Regions from separate parts of the Paenibacillus xylanexedens genome, predicted to be linked through region 2. Evidence: predicted binding sites of a transcription regulator. Region 2 holds the regulator's gene; the other holds the start of a gene.
What was found. Region 2 encodes Rex, which represses fermentation and respiration genes when NADH is low (regulators of the CRP and FNR family bind a similar motif). Its sites were predicted from a motif close to TTGTGAAATATTTCACAA; they were not measured.
Positions count from the first base shown of each region.

Region 1: the regulator Rex is predicted to act here: its motif matches at 7,059-7,076, upstream of adhE (bifunctional acetaldehyde-CoA/alcohol dehydrogenase).

Region 1 is NZ_CP018620.1:5,323,002-5,332,295, forward strand. It holds gene pflA (pyruvate formate-lyase-activating protein) at 1-736, opposite strand, end outside; gene pflB (formate C-acetyltransferase) at 826-3,084, opposite strand; gene adhE (bifunctional acetaldehyde-CoA/alcohol dehydrogenase) at 4,366-6,978, opposite strand; gene BS614_RS23280 (Crp/Fnr family transcriptional regulator) at 7,409-8,125, shown strand; gene BS614_RS23285 (hypothetical protein) at 8,215-8,928, opposite strand; gene BS614_RS23290 (hypothetical protein) at 9,126-9,294, opposite strand, start outside.
Region 2 is NZ_CP018620.1:5,137,130-5,146,423, forward strand. It holds gene BS614_RS22340 (DUF5590 domain-containing protein) at 1-30, opposite strand, end outside; gene BS614_RS22345 (amidohydrolase) at 68-1,375, opposite strand; gene BS614_RS22350 (redox-sensing transcriptional repressor Rex) at 1,362-2,015, opposite strand; gene dinG (ATP-dependent DNA helicase DinG) at 2,234-5,095, opposite strand; gene BS614_RS22360 (tetratricopeptide repeat protein) at 5,237-5,884, opposite strand; gene panD (aspartate 1-decarboxylase) at 5,978-6,361, opposite strand; gene panC (pantoate--beta-alanine ligase) at 6,354-7,250, opposite strand; gene panB (3-methyl-2-oxobutanoate hydroxymethyltransferase) at 7,247-8,125, opposite strand; gene BS614_RS22380 (biotin--[acetyl-CoA-carboxylase] ligase) at 8,469-9,294, opposite strand, start outside.

The sequences.
Region 1 (9,294 bases), 190 kb from region 2:
CCACGCCAGCTGTTTCCTGGCGACCTTGTTCGATCAGACGATACGCCCGCTCCACTTCTTCTTCACTTGGTGAAGGAACTCCATCCAGTGGATATACTTTACCGAGCGCCTCCCATTTGTAGATCCCCATCTGATGGTATGGAAGAATTTCGAACTTCTCGACGCCATTTAATGTTCCAATAAACCGTCCGAGGTTAAGCAAATCCTCTTCCTCGTTATGAATGCCAGGAACATACACGTGGCGTATCCACATTTTCCGACCTTGCTCCGATAACCACTTGGCCGTTTTCAACGTTCTCTCGTTGGATTTGCCTGTCAACTTGATGTGTTTCTCATCATCAATATGTTTGAGGTCCAGCAGAACCAGGTCTGTGTGATCCAGCAGATCGTGAATCCGATCCGGTTCGTTAAATCCGTTGCTATCCAATGTCGTATGCAATCCCCACCGACGCTTCACTTCCTTGAAGATCTCGGCTACAAAGTGGGCCTGTAACGTTGGTTCTCCGCCAGATATCGTGAGTCCGCCTCCGGAGCTGCGGTAGTAAGACAGGTAAGGCTCAATTTCAGCCAGTACCTCCTCAAGCGTCATTTCTTTTCCACCATCCAGCGCCCAAGTATCAGGGTTGTGGCAATATTGACATTTGAGTAGACATCCTTGCATGAAAAGCACAAAGCGGATGCCTGGGCCGTCAACCGTCCCGAAAGTTTCGAGTGAATGAATATGTCCGTTAACCATGCTGCCTCTTCCTTTCTGTATCCGCATCCGCTGTGCGTTTAATATGATTTGGAATGCCTTGCTCTAGCGGTCTTCTACTTGCAAATTACTTACATCGAGCCATGGAACGTACGGTTGATGACATCCAACTGTTGTTCACGAGTCAATTTAATGAAGTTAACAGCATATCCGGATACCCGTATAGTCAGTTGTGGATAGTTTTCCGGGTGATCCATCGCATCAATCAATTGCTGACGATCAAATACGTTAACGTTCAGGTGATGAGCGTTTTGACCGAAGTAACCATCCATCATCGCAGTCAGATTGGATTTACGTGTAGTCTCCTCTTTACCCAATGCTTTTGGCACGATGGAGAAGGTATTGGAAATCCCGTCAAGACTGTGTTCATAAGGCAATTTGGCTACCGAGCCAAGGGATGCCAGTGCACCTTTTTTATCACGACCATGCATTGGGTTTGCACCTGGAGCAAATGGCTCACCTGCTTTACGACCATCCGGTGTTGTCCCTGTTTTCTTACCATATACCACGTTGGAAGTGATCGTCAGAACGGATTGTGTTGGCACTGCATTACGGTAAGCTTTGTGTTTGCGAATCATTCCCATGAAGTTCTCAACCAGTTCAACAGCAATGCTGTCTACGCTGTCTTCATTGTTACCGTAACAAGGGAAGTCTCCTTCGATTTCGAAATCAACTGCGATGCCTTGCTCGTTACGAATTGGTTTTACTTTGGCATATTTGATTGCACTCAGTGAATCTGCTGTAACCGACAGACCAGCGATACCACAAGCCATCGTACGTACAATATCACGGTCATGCAATGCCATTTCGATACGCTCATAGCTGTATTTATCGTGCATGTAGTGAATGACGTTGAGGGTGTTCATATACAGCTTAGCCAGCCACTCCATCATTGGTTTGAAACGTTTCATAACCTCATTGTAATCCAACACTTCGCTAGTGATGGCAGGATACTCTGGTCCAACTTGTGCTCCGGATTTCTCGTCACGACCACCGTTGATCGCATACAGGAGAGCTTTAGCCAAGTTGGCACGAGCGCCGAAGAATTGCATTTGTTTCCCGATCTTCATAGCCGACACACAGCATGCAATACCGTAATCGTCACCGTAGATCGGACGCATCAGATCATCATTCTCATATTGGATTGAGCTGGTTTCAATGGATACTTTGCTGCAATAATCTTTGAAAGCTTCCGGAAGTTTCGTGGACCAGAGAACAGTCAGGTTCGGCTCTGGTGCGGGACCCAAGTTGTGCAGTGTATGCAGGAAACGGAAGCTGTTTTTGGTTACGCGTGTTTCACCATTCACGGACATACCACCGATGGACTCCGTCACCCATGTTGGATCTCCACTGAACAATTCGTTGTAATCCGGTGTACGTAGGAATTTGACAATCCGCAGTTTCATTACGAAATGGTCAACCAATTCCTGAGCCTGTTCTTCGGACAGAATGCCTTCTTGCAGGTCACGTTCAATGTAGATATCCAGGAAAGAAGATACACGTCCCAGGGACATCGCAGCACCGTTCTGTTCTTTGATCGCAGCGAGATAACCGAAGTACAACCATTGGAATGCTTCTTTTGCTGTTGTCGCTGGTAAGGAAATATCGAACCCGTGCATATCGCCCAATTGCTTCAATTCTTGCAATGCACGAATCTGTTCAGACAATTCTTCCCGCAGACGAATGACATCTTCATCAATGACATCGACTTCGAGTGCATTCAATTCACCTTTTTTGTTACGAATCAGGAAGTCTACCCCGTACAAAGCTACACGACGATAGTCACCGATGATCCGGCCACGGCCGTACGCATCTGGCAGACCTGTAATAATCCCTGCTTTACGCGCTGCGCGCATATCGGAAGTATAAGCATCGAATACACCCTGGTTATGTGTTTTGCGAATGTTCGTAAATATATCAATGACGCCTTGAGGCAATTCGAAGCCGTATGCTTCACATGCATCAATCATCATCCGGATTCCGCCTGTTGGTTGAATGGAACGTTTGAACGGAGCATCGGTCTGAACGCCGACAATCTGCTCTTTGGATTGATCCAGGTAACCTGGTTGGTGTGAAACAATAGTTGCTGGTGTGTTCACATCAACGTCAAGTACACCGCCGTTATCCCGTTCTTTTTTGGTCAGATCAGATACGATATCCCACAATTCTTTGGTATTCTGGGTTGCACCTGCGAGAAATGCTTCATCGCCGTAATACGGAGTCAAGTTGTGTGCCAGAAAATCATTCACATCTACGGATTTGGTCCATGTTCCTTTGGTAAAGTTTCTCCAGCCTGTTTGTTGTTTGACATCTTTTTCAATCACCGACATCTTAATCCCTCCACTAATTTGGATTTCTGGACACATAACATCTTGCTTCATTCGTAGCATTGTGTGCCCAGAGCCGCGATTAATGTGAATTGTTTCACATAAACCGGAACATGTTCTCTCTACTTGGGAACCGGAACCGCGGGATGAATGTTTTTCTTACATTTTCAGTATACGACTTGGGGCTTTCATCATCTGTGATTTTTGTCACAAAGCCAGTGAACTAACTCACTCCACCTGCGCTGTGTCCCATTGACCCCTGTAAATTCACACTTAGCCACTGCGCGGGCAGAACAACTTCCGATCGCTGTTCATTATTTAAATTTACTGAAAAAGCGAATGAACCATAGATGATGTACACTGGCCACTACAAGGAGAGAATAACCTTCCGATCGCTGTTATCCCCGGATTTTTTGATTCATTTTTTTCAAAGGTGAAAATCCAGTGATAAAGGCGAGCGCTTCGCTTCTTCAGGTTTTTTCTCTCCTTTCCGTTATCGTGTACATTAGGTAGTTCTACTAATAAAACAATAAAATTCAATATTTATTTCGAAGACGCAAGCTTCGCTTTTCAGGTTATTTCTGCCCTCTCCGTTATTGTGTGAACATCTGGCTCAAACGGCCACATCACGAATTCCATGCCACCTCTTTAGAACCCTTTTGCTCCTCTATGCTCGGAGCAAAACAAATCTTAAAATAAATCCTGAAAAACAGATGCTCGCTCTTCTGTTTTTCTGCCCTTTTCTTTATTGTCGAACATCTGGCTCAAACGGCCACATCACGGATTCCGCGCCACCTCTTTAAGAACCTTTTGCTCCTCTATGCTCGGAACAAAACAAAACTTAAAATAGACCCTGAAAAACAGATACTTCGCTCTTCTGTTTTTCTGCCCACTCCGTTATTGTGTGAACATCCGGCTCAAACAGCCAGATCACGAATTCCGTGTAACCTCTTTAAGAACCATTGCTCCTCTATACTCGGAGCAAAACAAAACTTAAAATAGACCCTGAAAAACAGATACTTCGCTCTTCTGTTTTTCTGCCCACTCCGTTATTGTGTGAACATCCGGCTCAAACAGCCAGATCACGAATTCCGTGTAACCTCTTTAAGAACCATTGCTCCTCTATACTCGGAGCAAAATAAATCTTAGAATAAATCCTGAAAAACAGATGCTCGCTCTTCTGTTTTTCTGCCCTCTCGTTATGGCGTGAAAGACGGCAATCGGGGCTCCCCTCTCGGGGAACCCTGATCTTCTTGCCGTAAGGCACACTTCGTTCTAAATTTGTTATTCAAACTTTCCGTAGAAAGCGTTGCGGTATACATCAGCCAGTTCAGTTACCAGCGGCAGCTTCGGATTGGCGGTTGTACATTGGTCTTCGAAGGCACGGTCTGCCAGATAATCCACATGTGCTTCAAAGTCTTTGGCATCAAATCCGATTTCCTGGAACGATTCTTCAATGCCCAATGTTTTGTTCAGTTTGCGAATCGCATTGATGAGACTGGTTACGCCTTCTTCTGTTGTACGAGCAGGCAATCCCAAGATGCGGGCGATTTCGGCATACCGCTCATCCGCTACAAAGTGCGAATATTTCGGGAACGATGCAAATTTGGTCGGTTTTTTTGCGTTGTAACGAATGACGTGCGGCATCAGGATTGCATTGGTGCGTCCGTGTGCGGTGTGATACTGACCGCCCCATTTGTGCGCCAAGCTGTGGTTGATGCCCAGGAATGCGTTGGCAAACGCCATACCTGCAATTGTGGAAGCATTATGCATTTTCTCACGTGCCAGTTTATCTCCTTGCAGCGCAGATTGCTCCAGGTATTGGAATACCAGTTGGATTGCTTTGATCGCAAGTCCATCCGTGTAATCATTTGCCATAACAGATACATAAGCTTCAATCGCATGCGTCAGTACGTCCATACCTGTATCGGCAACCGCTGTTCTAGGCAGGGAGTATACAAACTCCGGATCAACAATCGCTACGTCTGGTGTCAGCTCATAGTCGGCCAATGGATATTTGGTGTTACCTTGATTTTTATCTGTGATAACCGCGAACGATGTCACTTCAGAACCTGTACCGGATGTGGTTGGGATCGCTACAAATTTCGCTTTTACGCCTAGACGTGGATATTTGTAGATCCGTTTGCGGATATCCATGAATTTCTGTTTCAGATCGTTGAAGTCCGTGTCCGGGTATTCATAGAACAACCACATGGCTTTGGCAGCATCCATCGGTGATCCACCGCCGAGTGCAATAATGCAGTCCGGTTGGAAGCGGCGCATCATTTCGGTTCCGCGGTCTACCGTTGTTGTGGATGGATCTGGCTCAACATCGGAGAACACTTCGATCGCTACTGGCATTTGGCGTTGACGCAGATAGTGTTCTACCTTTTCAACATATCCAAGCTTCACCATCATGGCATCCGTAATAATGGCCACACGTGTGATGTCAGGCATTTTGGCAAGATACTGTGTTGCCCCTTTTTCGAAATAGACTTTGTTCGGCACTTTGAACCATTGCATATTCACGGTACGGCGAGCCACCCTTTTCACATTGATTAAGTTCACAGCGGTTACGTTGGAAGAAGTCGAGTTACGTCCGTATGATCCGCATCCCAGTGTCAATGACGGCATGTTTGTGTTGTAGATATCCCCGATGGCACCGTGTGTGGATGGTGAGTTCACAATAATCCGTCCAGTTTGCAGACGATCTGCGAATTTACCGATCACTTCTTCATTTGTGGAGTGGATAACCGAGGAGTGACCCATGCCGCCAAAAGCAACCACTTCTGCTGCACGTTCAATTCCCTCTGCTGCCGTTTTAACTTTGTAACAAGCCAGTACCGGGCTTAATTTCTCAGCCGACAATGGGAATTTAGTACCTACCCCTTCAATCTCGGCCACAAGAATTTTGGTGCCTGCTGGAACTTCAATACCGCACAATTTCGCAATGCTCACCGCAGATTGACCAACAATCGCCGGATTCACCGCACATTTCTCGGCATTAATCGCACCTGCTGTCAATTTTGCTGCTTCATCTTTGTTAACAAAGTAACAGCCATTCGCAATCATTTTTTTCTTCACTTGATCGAAGATCGGTTCTTCAATGATGACCGCTTGTTCGGAAGCACAGATCATGCCGTTATCGAAAGATTTGGACAGGATCAAATCCGTCACTGCCTGATTGATATCCGCGCTTTTCTCGATAAAGCAAGGAACGTTACCCGGTCCTACGCCCAGTGCAGGTTTACCACAGCTGTACGCTGCACGTACCATGCCTGATCCGCCTGTTGCCAGAATGAGAGCCACATCATTGTGATTCATCAGTTCGTTTGTACGATCCATGGAAGGATCATCAATCCACTGAATACAATCCGCTGGTGCACCATGTTTCACAGCCGCTTCCAGTAGGATTTTAGCAGCTTCCCGGCTACAATTCTGTGCAGATGGGTGGAAACCAAAGATGATCGGGTTACGCGTCTTGATGGAGATCAGTGCTTTGAACATCGTCGTTGATGTTGGGTTGGTAACTGGTGTAATACCCATGATGATGCCGACCGGCTCCGCAATTTTCTGGAAGCTTTCATACTCGTTATCTTCAATCACACCTACGGTTTTGTCATACTTGATGCTGTGGTACACATATTCTGTTGCAAATATATTTTTGGTGATTTTATCCTCATACACTCCGCGGCCTGTTTCTTCTACGGCCATCTTGGCGAGCATCATGTGTTTATCCAGACCCGCAAGCGCCATCGCTTGCACAATCCGGTCAATCTGCTTCTGGTCCATCTTCATGAATGCGGCGTGTGCTTTATTCGCTTTGTCGATTAACGTTTGAATATACTGACCTGCTGTCGGTTCTTTTGCTGGGGCGACTTCGTTCTTTACAGCCATCTCCCTCATCCTCCTAAAGGTTCGTATTAGTTTGTCTCTCTCGTTTACATTCACATCGTAACATGACAATAAACTTAATTATGTGATTTTTTTCACAAAGTATAACAAATTTAATTTAAGTTTTGTAGTGTCCTTCATACGACCATTTTCACTTCCTATTTAAAATATAGAGCTGTAAAATTCATCCTCTCCATTAAAAGTGAATTTTATCACAATGTTTGAAATTTCGTCATTTTTGCCCCCTTTCCTTCCCCCTCAAACGGTAAGATTAGGTATATACTGAACTTAAAAATTGAACCACCGCAATTTGTACCGTCCTTCCTCCCGGCCGAGATGACCCTGATCAGGACGGCAACGGTTTGCGGCGAACCTCGGAGGCTACTGCTTACTACAGAAGGTCGTCCGATGGACATAAAGGGGAGATAGACTTATGAGAGAACTAACAACTGTACTGGAAAAGCGCGGCAATACTAACTGTTTCTCGGAAGCAAATTTCAACCATCTGCTGGTTACCATGAAAGATAGAACCTATCCGGAAGGTACACATCTGTACTGGGAAGGCGACATCTCTGACAAACTTTATTATATGAAACGGGGCCGTGCCCAGATCACCAAATCCACGGATGAAGGCAAGGAACTGATCATGTACATGTATCAATCCGGTGATATGATTGGGCAGGCTGATCCCTTCTTTGGCTCTAAACACAGCTTCTCAGCGGAAGTGCTGGAGGATAGTGAGATCGGTGTACTGGAGCATAAAGACCTGGAAATGTTAATCTGCCAGCATTGTGACTTCGCGATCGATTTTATGAAATGGATGGGCATCCACCACCGGTTAACACAGACCAAATTCCGGGATCTCATGTTATATGGCAAACCGGGTGCACTTTGCTCCACCCTCATTCGGTTGTCGAATTCGTATGGTGAGCCTCATGGAGAGCATGTCATTATTCACAAAAAAATTACCCACACGGACCTGTCCAATATGATTGGAGCCACTCGTGAAAGTGTAAACCGCATGTTAAGCGACCTGCGTAAGAAAGATGGGATTGAATATGACAATGGCATGATTGTCATCAAAGATCTGAAGATGCTGCAAGGGATCTGTCACTGTGAGCTTTGCCCGAACGAGATCTGTCGTATTTAATATTTGACTATGCTAATCGGAAATTGCTTATATATATTTAATGAAAAAAAGCCCAGTTCTCTAAAAAGAGATTGGGCTTCTTGGTATACTTAGGATGCATTGGTCAATTCAAGCTTTACCGCATCACGTGGATTCAATTTCATGTCCAGACCATTTTCCATTAATTCTTTGTCATTCACCATAATGACCCACCGCTCATTCATACGAGGCGTGACATTCTCGACCGAAACGACAAATTTGTTATTCTCCGACATTCTTACAATGCCGCTGGACTTCAACACATCACGAACTGTGCACTCCTGAACGTAGACGCCGGCATATTGACGATTAAGGGTTGGCATAATGTTTCCACCGCTAACCTTGAGTAACGTTGTCTGATATGCAACGCCATCCCCCCCACTGTCAGCGGCTTTCACGTAAATGATCACTTCATCTTTGGCATGAAGCTCCATGTCCCAATCTTCCTGTTCAATATCCTTGCCATTTAATTTGACAGCCCAGCTCAGCGAAGAATCCAGAGAAACTTCACCCACGGATTGAATCCGTTTGCCATCTGCCGTAAAATCAACCAGTCCGCTATTGAGTAATGCTTTTTTGAGTGTCAAACCCTCACTAAAATCTCGCTTAATGGACTTTGTTGCATCAGGCAAAAACGTACTGCCATCTACAGCCACTGTGATTGTATTCGCTGTTTCTGTCTCTTTAACAATTGGCTGCTCAGAAGGCTGTGTCTCACTACAACCAGCCAAGATCGCCAGTAGGAGCAAACATACACCTATGTAACCGGGGATTTTCTTCATCATGTAGGTAACACCACCCTGCGTAAAATCATTCACCCTGTTGTCCATAACCTCTATTATGGCACAACTTTCGGCAAAAAAAAGTGTCAAAGCCGTTACTTTTATAGGGTACCGCCTGCAAATAAGGCTTGTACAAGAAAGAGAGCCTGCACACAGGCTCTCCAATCTATATCATTTTTATGTTCTAATTGGTTACGTTATCATTGGACACTAGCCTGCATGTATGTCCGTCCTCCATCGCCATCTTTCAGATATGGATTAAGCCCGAAGAATTGCTCCTCAGATACGTATACACCTGTCAGCAATCGCCCTTCAAGCAATCCACCGTCAACCTGCACGCAACATGAAGGTGCGTCTACATACTCCTGA
Region 2 (9,294 bases):
AATCCATATCCACTTCTTTTTTTTCTTCAAAAGCCGAACTTCCTTTCCCTATGATGCTGTCCTGCAATTAACGAGCAAGCAGACCATCAAATGCCAATTGAGACTCACGCAAAATGCGTTCTTCATCCAGCGTCAGACATTCGCCATGTTTCACCACTTGTTTTCCATCCACCCATACGTGCTCAACATCTTTGGCAGAAGCCGAGTAGATCGTATGTGAGATCAGGTCTGTATGTGGATAGAAATGTGCCTGTTCAATGTCCAAGGCGATAAAGTCAGCCTTCATGCCGACCTTGAGTGCTCCGGTATTGTTCAAGAAGATAGATTTGGCACCGTATGACGTTCCGAGTAATAACGCTTCGCCTGCTGGCACTGCCGTCGGGTCACCGGATACACCTTTGTGGATCAATGCAGCCAGTCTCATTTCCTCGAACATATCCAGGTTGTTGTTGCTTGCCGGTCCGTCTGTTCCGAGTGACACGGTAACTCCTGCTTTCAGCAACGCAGGTACCCGCGCAACACCGGAAGCGAGTTTCAGGTTACTTCCCGGGTTATGGGATACAGCCACATCATGTCGGGCCAAAATTTCAATCTCTTCGTCATTCAGATGCACCGCATGTGCAACCAGGGATGGACGGGAGAAAAAGCCCAGTTTCTCCAGATGTGCCACAGGACGCAGTCCATAATCAGCCACGTTCTGCTCCACTTCACGAAGCGTTTCCGACATATGTGTATGAAGGGGAAGGTTTAGGTCGTTCGCGACCTGTACAAGCTTCTCTATGTAGTCAGGAGGGCATGTATATGGTGCATGTGGCGAGATTACGGTTGTAATGCGACCATCTGCCTGTCCATTCCACTCACGTGCAAACGCAGCCGACTCCTCCAGCTTCCGCAATTGTTCTTCTTCCGAGCACAGCCCGATTACACCACGTGCCAGTGCTGCTCTAACGCCGGATTGCTCCACAACTTTGGCAACTTGATCCATGTGATCGTACATGTCCAGGAAAGCTGTAGTTCCGCCTTTCAACATTTCAAGCACTGATAGCGAAGTTCCCCAATATACGTCTTCTGAAGTCATTTTCGCTTCCATTGGCCACATTTTTTCCTGCAACCATACTTGCAACGCAAGATCATCTCCGTGCCCTCTGAGCAACGACATTGCTGCATGACCATGCGTATTGATCAGACCCGGCAGGAAGAACAGTCCTTTTCCATCTACTTTGGTACTATTTTTGTCTCCATCCGGCAATGTCTCACCAATATGCACAATCTTGTCATCCTCAACAACCATGTATCCTTGAACCACGTTCCATGTTGTGCCGCCTTCATTAACGGCAAATTTGCCGTTGTGAATTACCCATCTATTTGTTGTCATCTTCCTCGTCGTCCTTTCCAGTCTCCAAGTAATAGGCCAAACTAAGCAGATCCGTTGTAAAGTCAGCATGGTGAATGCGGATATGCGGCGGTGTTTTTAGAATTGTTGGTGCAAAATTAAGGATCGCTTCGATTCCGGATTCAATAAGCTGATCGGCTACATTTTGGGCTTCCGTATCCGGAACCGTGATAATTCCGATGCGAATGTTTTCCGTTTTAACCGCTTCCGTCAATTCATCCATTGGTTTTACCGTCAAACTGTTGATTTGACTACCAATCTTCGGTCCGTATGCATCGAATACAGCAACAATCTTCATGTTGTCTTTCAGATACGCGTTATAGTTGGACAAGGCCTGTCCGAGGTTACCCGCGCCTACCAGAGCCACATTAATTTGCTGATCGATTTTGAGAATGTGACGAATTTTCTCGATCAAATAGGATACATCATACCCGATCCCTTTACGACCAAAATCACCGAAGTAAGCCAGGTCTTTACGAATTTGGGCCGGATTCAGATCCAGCCTCTGTCCAAGCTCTTGAGAAGAAACAGTAGCCACCTCACGCTGATGCAACTCGTTTAAATAGCGCAAGTATACAGGCAGACGTCGTACCACCGCTTCCGAAATTTTATCCGATTTCATTCTTGCTCCCCCTTACCAAGGCCACGATAAAATAATAGATGAAAAGATGAGTATTCTGTATAAACTCAAAGATAAACGTGACATTTTATACAGAATGCTCCTTGTAATTTAGGTTATAAGTTCTTACGTGCAACTGCTTTAATCGGATACGGAAATATCTAATAAAGTTTAACGCCAAACGATAGTGTCATGCAATGATATAACGACCAAAACAACTATTATTCTTGTTCATTAGCTGGTTTTTCCAACCATTCGGTAATTCGTGGAACCATCTGCTCCGTAAGCATATGCTCCATTTTGGGACCAGGTAATGAATATAAAAAGAATTTACCATAATACGCTTCAATCACCCGTGTATCATAAACAATGACAATTCCTCTGTCCTTTGCTGTACGCACCAATCGGCCAAATCCCTGCTTGAAACGAATGACCGCTTGTGGCACGGACAGTTTCATGAACGGATTTTTCTTCTGTTCCTGAAGCAACTCACTCTTGGCTTCCACCAACGGATGATTCGGTGGCTGGAAAGGCAGTCTCACAATAGCGAGACAAGTTAGCGCCTCTCCCGGGATATCTACACCCTCCCAGAAGCTGCTTGTGCCAAGAAGTACCGTAGCTTTGGCATCTTGGAACCTGCGAGTCAATTTGGAACGACTTCCACTATCAACGCCTTGACCAAGCAACGAGATGTCGTTACCAGACAGAGCTTCTTTCAGCGGATCATAGACCTGTCTCAACATCTTGTATGAAGTAAACAGAACCATCATGCGTCCACGCGTGGCAATTGCGGTCTCTGCCAGTGATTGCACCAGCATATTGACAAAGTGCGCATCACCCACACTGCCCTTCACACTTGGGAAATCACGCGGAATCACCAGAAGTGCCTGATCACGATAGTTGAAAGGTGATGGCAACATCGACGTTAATAGCCGATTGTTTTCGGCGGCTTCCTGCAAGCCAAGCTGTTCAATCATGAACTGGAATGACTTATCCACGGAGAGCGTAGCGGATGTAAGAACAACACTTTTCTTTTTGTCAAAAAACAAATCCTTAAGTTGTGCACTCACATCTACAGGTACGGCATACAGCTGGAGAGATTTGCTGCGGAACTGTCCGCTGGCTTCCATCCAGTACACCGTTTTGGCGTCATCCATACGCATGAAGAAACGTAAATTTTCCTTCAATGTGGTCAGATCTTTCAGTAATCCTGTAATATCCGTGATCAGACTATCCGATTGATAATCATCCTGATCTTCTTTCACCTCAAGCAGCAATTTGTCCCCTTTGCGAACCAAATCGCCCAGAGTCACATAGATCTGGTTCTCCAGATCCTGCAACTCCTGCCATTTTGCAGGTTTCTGAGATGCTTTCAGACGCAGTGAAAATTGCCCCGTCTCTCCCGGTGAAGCATCACTTCGTTCAGGCAACAGACCAAACAAAGCATCGCTCATACGATCCCACAGCTCCTTAACTTCAAGAGCGAGCGGGAACATCTGATCCACCATGGAGCCCCATTGCACCGAATTTTCATGCCCGGATAACTGCGAACGAAGCATAGGCAGCTGTCCATTACGACTGTCTTTAAACAGGCGGGTCAGTGTATGAACCAACGTGAAATATTTCATATGCATTCCAAGATGTTTACCAGCGACATCCTCCAGATGATGGGCCTCATCGATCACAAGACTCTCATAGGCTGGCAGCAGCTGATGCGCAGCTTTCACATCCGTAAACAATTTGGAGTGATTGGTGATTACGATATCAGACAACCCAGCCTCATGTTTGGCACGATGGTAGAAACATTTGCGGAACCATGGACATGATCTTCCCAGACAAGACTCAGATTCGCTCTGTACCGTCTCCCAGAAGTCCCCTCCGCGTCCGCTAAGGTTAAGTTCCTCATCATCTCCGGTTTCGGTCTGCGTAAGCCAGACAATCATCTGAGCAGCTGTGAAATAATCCTCTTTGGGTGTGGCGAATTCACGTTTATTGATTTTGTGTTCAAATTTGCGCAGGCACAGGTAATGTCCACGTCCTTTGAAAACAGCAGCCTTAAACGGGAACGGAACCACTTGGGTCAGCATCGGAATGTCCCGCTCTCTCAATTGCTCCTGCAGATTGATCGTATGCGTGCTGACCATAACTTTCTGTTCTTGCTTTACACTTTCGTAAATAGCAGGCAACAGATACCCTAGAGATTTACCGGTACCCGTTCCAGCTTCGATCAAGAGATGTTTCTCTTCATCCAGGGCTTGCCTTACACTGCTGAACATCTGAGTCTGCGCTTCACGCTCTTCGTAATGATCCAGTGTATCCTTCAGGTTCTCCCGAACCTGGTCCATAAACTGTTCGAAGCTTACACCATCGAGGGGGTTAGCCTCCCGCTCATCGCGTGGTGCACCAATATCGGTCCAATCACTTACATTAAGAGCAAGCTGACGATAATAGGTATGTCCGTCCAGATCCTGAATCGGCTCTGCTTCCTTCTCACTGCGCATTCCGTCCAAGAACCAGCCCAAGTCACTGTCTTCTGGTGCAAACAGGTCACTGAGGCGCTGAATCGTTATGAGCGGTAATTCCTTTAACTCATCCAGACACTTGAGCAGCACATAGGCTGTCGCCAGTGCATCACTGTCTGCCTGGTGAGGGCGATCATGTTGAAATCCAAATTCGGAAGACACATAACCGAGTTGATAAGAACCCAGTGATGGGAATGTAATCTTCAGAAAATCAATCGTGTCCAGAATGCGGCCAGTGAACGGCAAATAACCGCAACGGTCGAGAGCATTCTGCAAAAAGTGAAAATCAAAAGCGACGTTGTGTCCAACAAGCACCACATCATTAAGCAGCGGAACCATCTCCATCATCATCTCTTCGAGTGAAGGAGCGTCCGCTACATCTTCATCGGTAATACCCGTCAACCCCGAAATAAACGGGGGAATCGGTACACCAGGGTTCACATAAGAACTATATATTTGAGTTATGCTGTAGTCATGATCTATGATGGCAAGTCCGGCCTGTATAATCTCACCGTCGGACTGCGTGCCGGTTGTTTCGAAATCCAATACGGCAAATTTCATTGCAATGTACGGTCCCTTCCATTCCAGTCTATGTTACAGCATAGCAAAAAAAAGGGGATTTGAAAATTAACTGACAAAAAAGCGGTGTCCCCGCCGCTATGCCAAAGGAGGGAACACCGTTTTTTGTCGCCGAATTCCCGCTTAATGAAGGGTCGTCAGCTGATTAGCATATTGCAATTTTCCCCTGTTCAACCTGCAAGCTTCCATGTTGTACAGTGGTTCGGTCAATGTCGGGTCATACTGAAGGGCCTGTGCAAAGAGTGAACATGCAGCTTCGGGATTCGCAAGCTTGGCTTGAATACAGCCCAGGGCGTTACACACAAGCCCTTTTAAGCGAGGTGAACCCTGAAGGTACATGATTTGCTGCAAATGTGTCCCGGCTTCCGCCATTTGTTCCAGATTCAGATACGCGAGCGCCAGATAAAAACGAGTTAATGCACTCTCCGGATGGTCGGTCACAACCCGGGAGAACTGCATGATCGCCTGCGGATACATCTGTAATTTGAAATAACCCTGACCTCGACTGAAACATTCCAGATGGAGTTCAGGCAGCGCAGTAACAGCTTCCTGTTCCGGTTCAAGGGAAGCAGGCTTATCCATCTCCCGCTCCCTCACCTGGCTCATCTTTTCTTCAAACATCAGCCATTCATCCAGCATTCCGTCACTCATCCGCTTAAGCAAGTTCCACTTTTGCAGCAATTCCTGTTTGTTCAGGCCTTCAGCGGAAGGATAGCTCTTGATAATTTCATCTAACATGTCGTTCATTTCTGCGAAAACATGCTGGAACATCGATGCATCCCCACCCTTGAAAAAATGGATTAGTGCAGTGACCTGTACTCATTTTTTGCTTCAAGGGCCGATTTCATTCTCCTTACCAGTCGATTACATAATTGTTGCGTGGACTTCCTGTTTCATCGTTTGTACAGGTTTATTCTGTCCATCTACAAATACAACGGTTGGTTTGTGAGTATTTGCCTCTTCTTGCGACATCATGGCGTAAGAAATGATAATGACGTTATCTCCAGGCTGCACCAGACGTGCAGCTGCGCCGTTAAGACATATGACCCCGCTTCCGCGCGGTCCTGGAATCACATAAGTTTCCAGACGTGCACCATTGTTGTTGTTCACAATTTGCACTTTTTCGTTTTCCATCAAGTCGGATGTTTCCATCAAATCTTCATCTATGGTAATGCTACCCACATAGTTCAAATTGGCTTCCGTTACCGTAGCCCGGTGAATTTTGGATTTCATCAGTGTTCTAAACATGGGACAGTACCTCCGATTTTTGCAACCTTATATTGTCAATCAATCTTGTTTTTCCGAATTTCACCGCAAGTGCAATGAGCAGATCGTCACGGCCTTGAACTTCTTCCTGATCTGTGAGCGGCTCTAGACTTGGAAAAGCCTGAATCTCGGCGTAGTCGATAACGGCAAGCGGTGAGGTTGCAATCTGCTCGTGCAGAATACGACGGATGTCTGCGGCTGTAGTAGCTACACCTGTATCTGCGGCTTCCTGAGCTGCACGTAGTGCCTTCGATAGAACCAAGGCCTGTGTGCGCTGTTCTGGGTTAAGGTAGACGTTACGTGAACTGAGGGCAAGCCCATCCTCTTCGCGAACAATCGGACAGGGTACAATTTCTACAGGCATATTCAAATCATTCACCATCTGTTGAATGACCGCAACCTGCTGAGCGTCTTTCATTCCAAAAAATGCACGCTGTGGCTGTACGATGTTAAACAGTTTGGAGACTACGGTCGTTACCCCGTCAAAATGCCCCGGACGGGAAGCGCCACATAAGCGCTCCGTCAGTTTTGAGACAGATACCGTCGTTTGCGTTGCCTGTGGATACATCTCTTCAACAGAGGGAATAAATACGATATCCACTCCTTGTGAGCGTGCTGTTTCCACATCTCTGGCTTCATCCCGCGGATAGCTGTCAAAATCTTCATTAGGGCCAAATTGAATCGGATTAACAAATATGCTTAATACCACGATATCGCTCTGTTGTCTGGCTGCCTGCATCAAGCTTGCATGACCTTGATGAAGATAACCCATTGTTGGTACAAGACCTACAACAGACGCACTGGACCGAATCGCTTGACGCTTCAAGCTTAGTTCCTGTCTTAACTCTGCGATTGTCCGTAATACTTTCATGAGTTACTCCCCACCTTTTCCTTGCGTTGTCCGCCGTACAGTTGATCCAGAACACCATCCGCCACATTGAATACATGCTCTTCGGCCGGGAATGAACGATCTTTCACTTCTTTCACGTAAGCTTCGATGCTGGTTCTGATTAATGTACCCACATCTCCATAGGTTTTGACAAATCGTTTGGGCGTATACGGAGAGGCATATTGAACCACATCGTGGAATACCAGTACCTGACCATCACAGCCTCGTCCTGCTCCAATTCCGATGGTAGGGATGGACAGTTCCTCCGAGATCGCCCGTGCAACTTCTTCCGTAACCAGTTCAAGCACAATGCCAAACGCACCTGCAGCTTCCAAGGCTTTGGCTTCGTCCATCAGACGTTTCGCATCCGCTGCATCCTTGCCCTGAATGCGGTAACCACCAATCTGATTAACCGATTGAGGTGTCAGTCCGATATGTCCAAGAACAGGCACGCCTGCTTGCACGACTGCTCTGACGGTGTCCGCTATCTCGACTCCGCCTTCCATTTTAACCGCATGGGCATGCCCCTCTTGCATCAGTCGACGGACACCTTTAAGCGTCTCATCCACGCTGCCATGATAGGTCATAAAAGGCATATCAGCCACAATAAATGTCTTCTCAGCACCGCGCACTACGGAACGTGTGTGGTATACCATGTCGTCGATGGTCACCGGAAGCGTCGAATTATAACCCAGTACTACATTGCCGAGTGAATCACCAACCAGGATTAGATCGATACCTGCTTCCTCTGCGAGGAGCGCTGTTGGATAATCGTAAGCCGTGATCATGGTAAGCGGCACGCCATCCTGCTTATATTTTTTCATTTTCACAATATTCAACGCTTGTCTGTTCGCCATTTTTTTCATGGCTCCTTTCTTCTTTTCAAATAAACGCAACAAAAAAACCTTTTAGTTTTCCACTAAAAAGTCCCGAAAAGTCAAAAAAGAGTCACTTGCGATCGTCCCTTCTGTCTCGGTCCTCTTCGGCTCAGAGCAGAATCCAACAACTCACTTAAACGTATTTCATTCTTGCACTGCGGTCTGCTTGTATAAAACACATCAAAGCAGAACAAAGGTTACTGTTACGGGAGTGCAATTCGGTCTGCATTAGCCGATATCGCCTCACGAACACAGTATACCAAAGTTCTGCTCAAACTTCACGTCTTATGTTCATTTTACCAGTGAAAATTCGACAAATTGTTTATGATTTCCAGGAAATCTCACCAGAGATGATTAGTGTAAGTTCTCCATCATGCTTCTCCACGATAAGTGCTCCAGAAGGGTCAAGACCGATTGCCTTCCCTTCAATGACACCATGAGGGTTAGTCACTGTAATCTCTCGATTCATCGATACGGACAGGGCCTCCCATAGGGCTGAGATCACGCCGAATCCTTCTTTTTGATACAAAAAATACAACTGTTCAAGCTCCGTCAAAATGGCAGCCGTTAGTTTGGTACGATCAACGGATTGACCCGTCTCCATCTTGAGCGAAGTAGCGATTGTGGTCAGATCTTCCGGATAATCCTCGGGATCAAAGTTCACGTCAACGCCTATACCTGCGATACAGTATCTGACTTCATGATCTTCCACTGTAGATTCAAGCAATATGCCACATACCTTGCGTCCGTCAATCAACACATCATTTGGCCATTTGATGCCTGCATCAGCTCCTGAACAAGCTCGAACGGCACGACATACAGCCACTCCTGTTAATAAAGTTAGCTGCGGCGTATGCTGAAGTGGTAGATCAGGGCGTAACAGGACACTCATCCAGATTCCTTTACCAGGAGGAGAGAACCACTGTCGACCGAAACGTCCTCTTCCTCCTGTTTGCTCTTCCGCAATGACCACAGCACCTTCTGCCTGCCCTTGCTCAGCTAGCTTGAGAACATCCCCTTGCGTAGACAGGGTCGAGGTTAACAAAACAGCCTTACGGCCAAATACGGTTGTATCCAGAGCCAATTGGAGGCCAGTAGCGTCAATGCTATCCGGCTTCGTTACCAGACGGTATCCTTTGCGGGATACA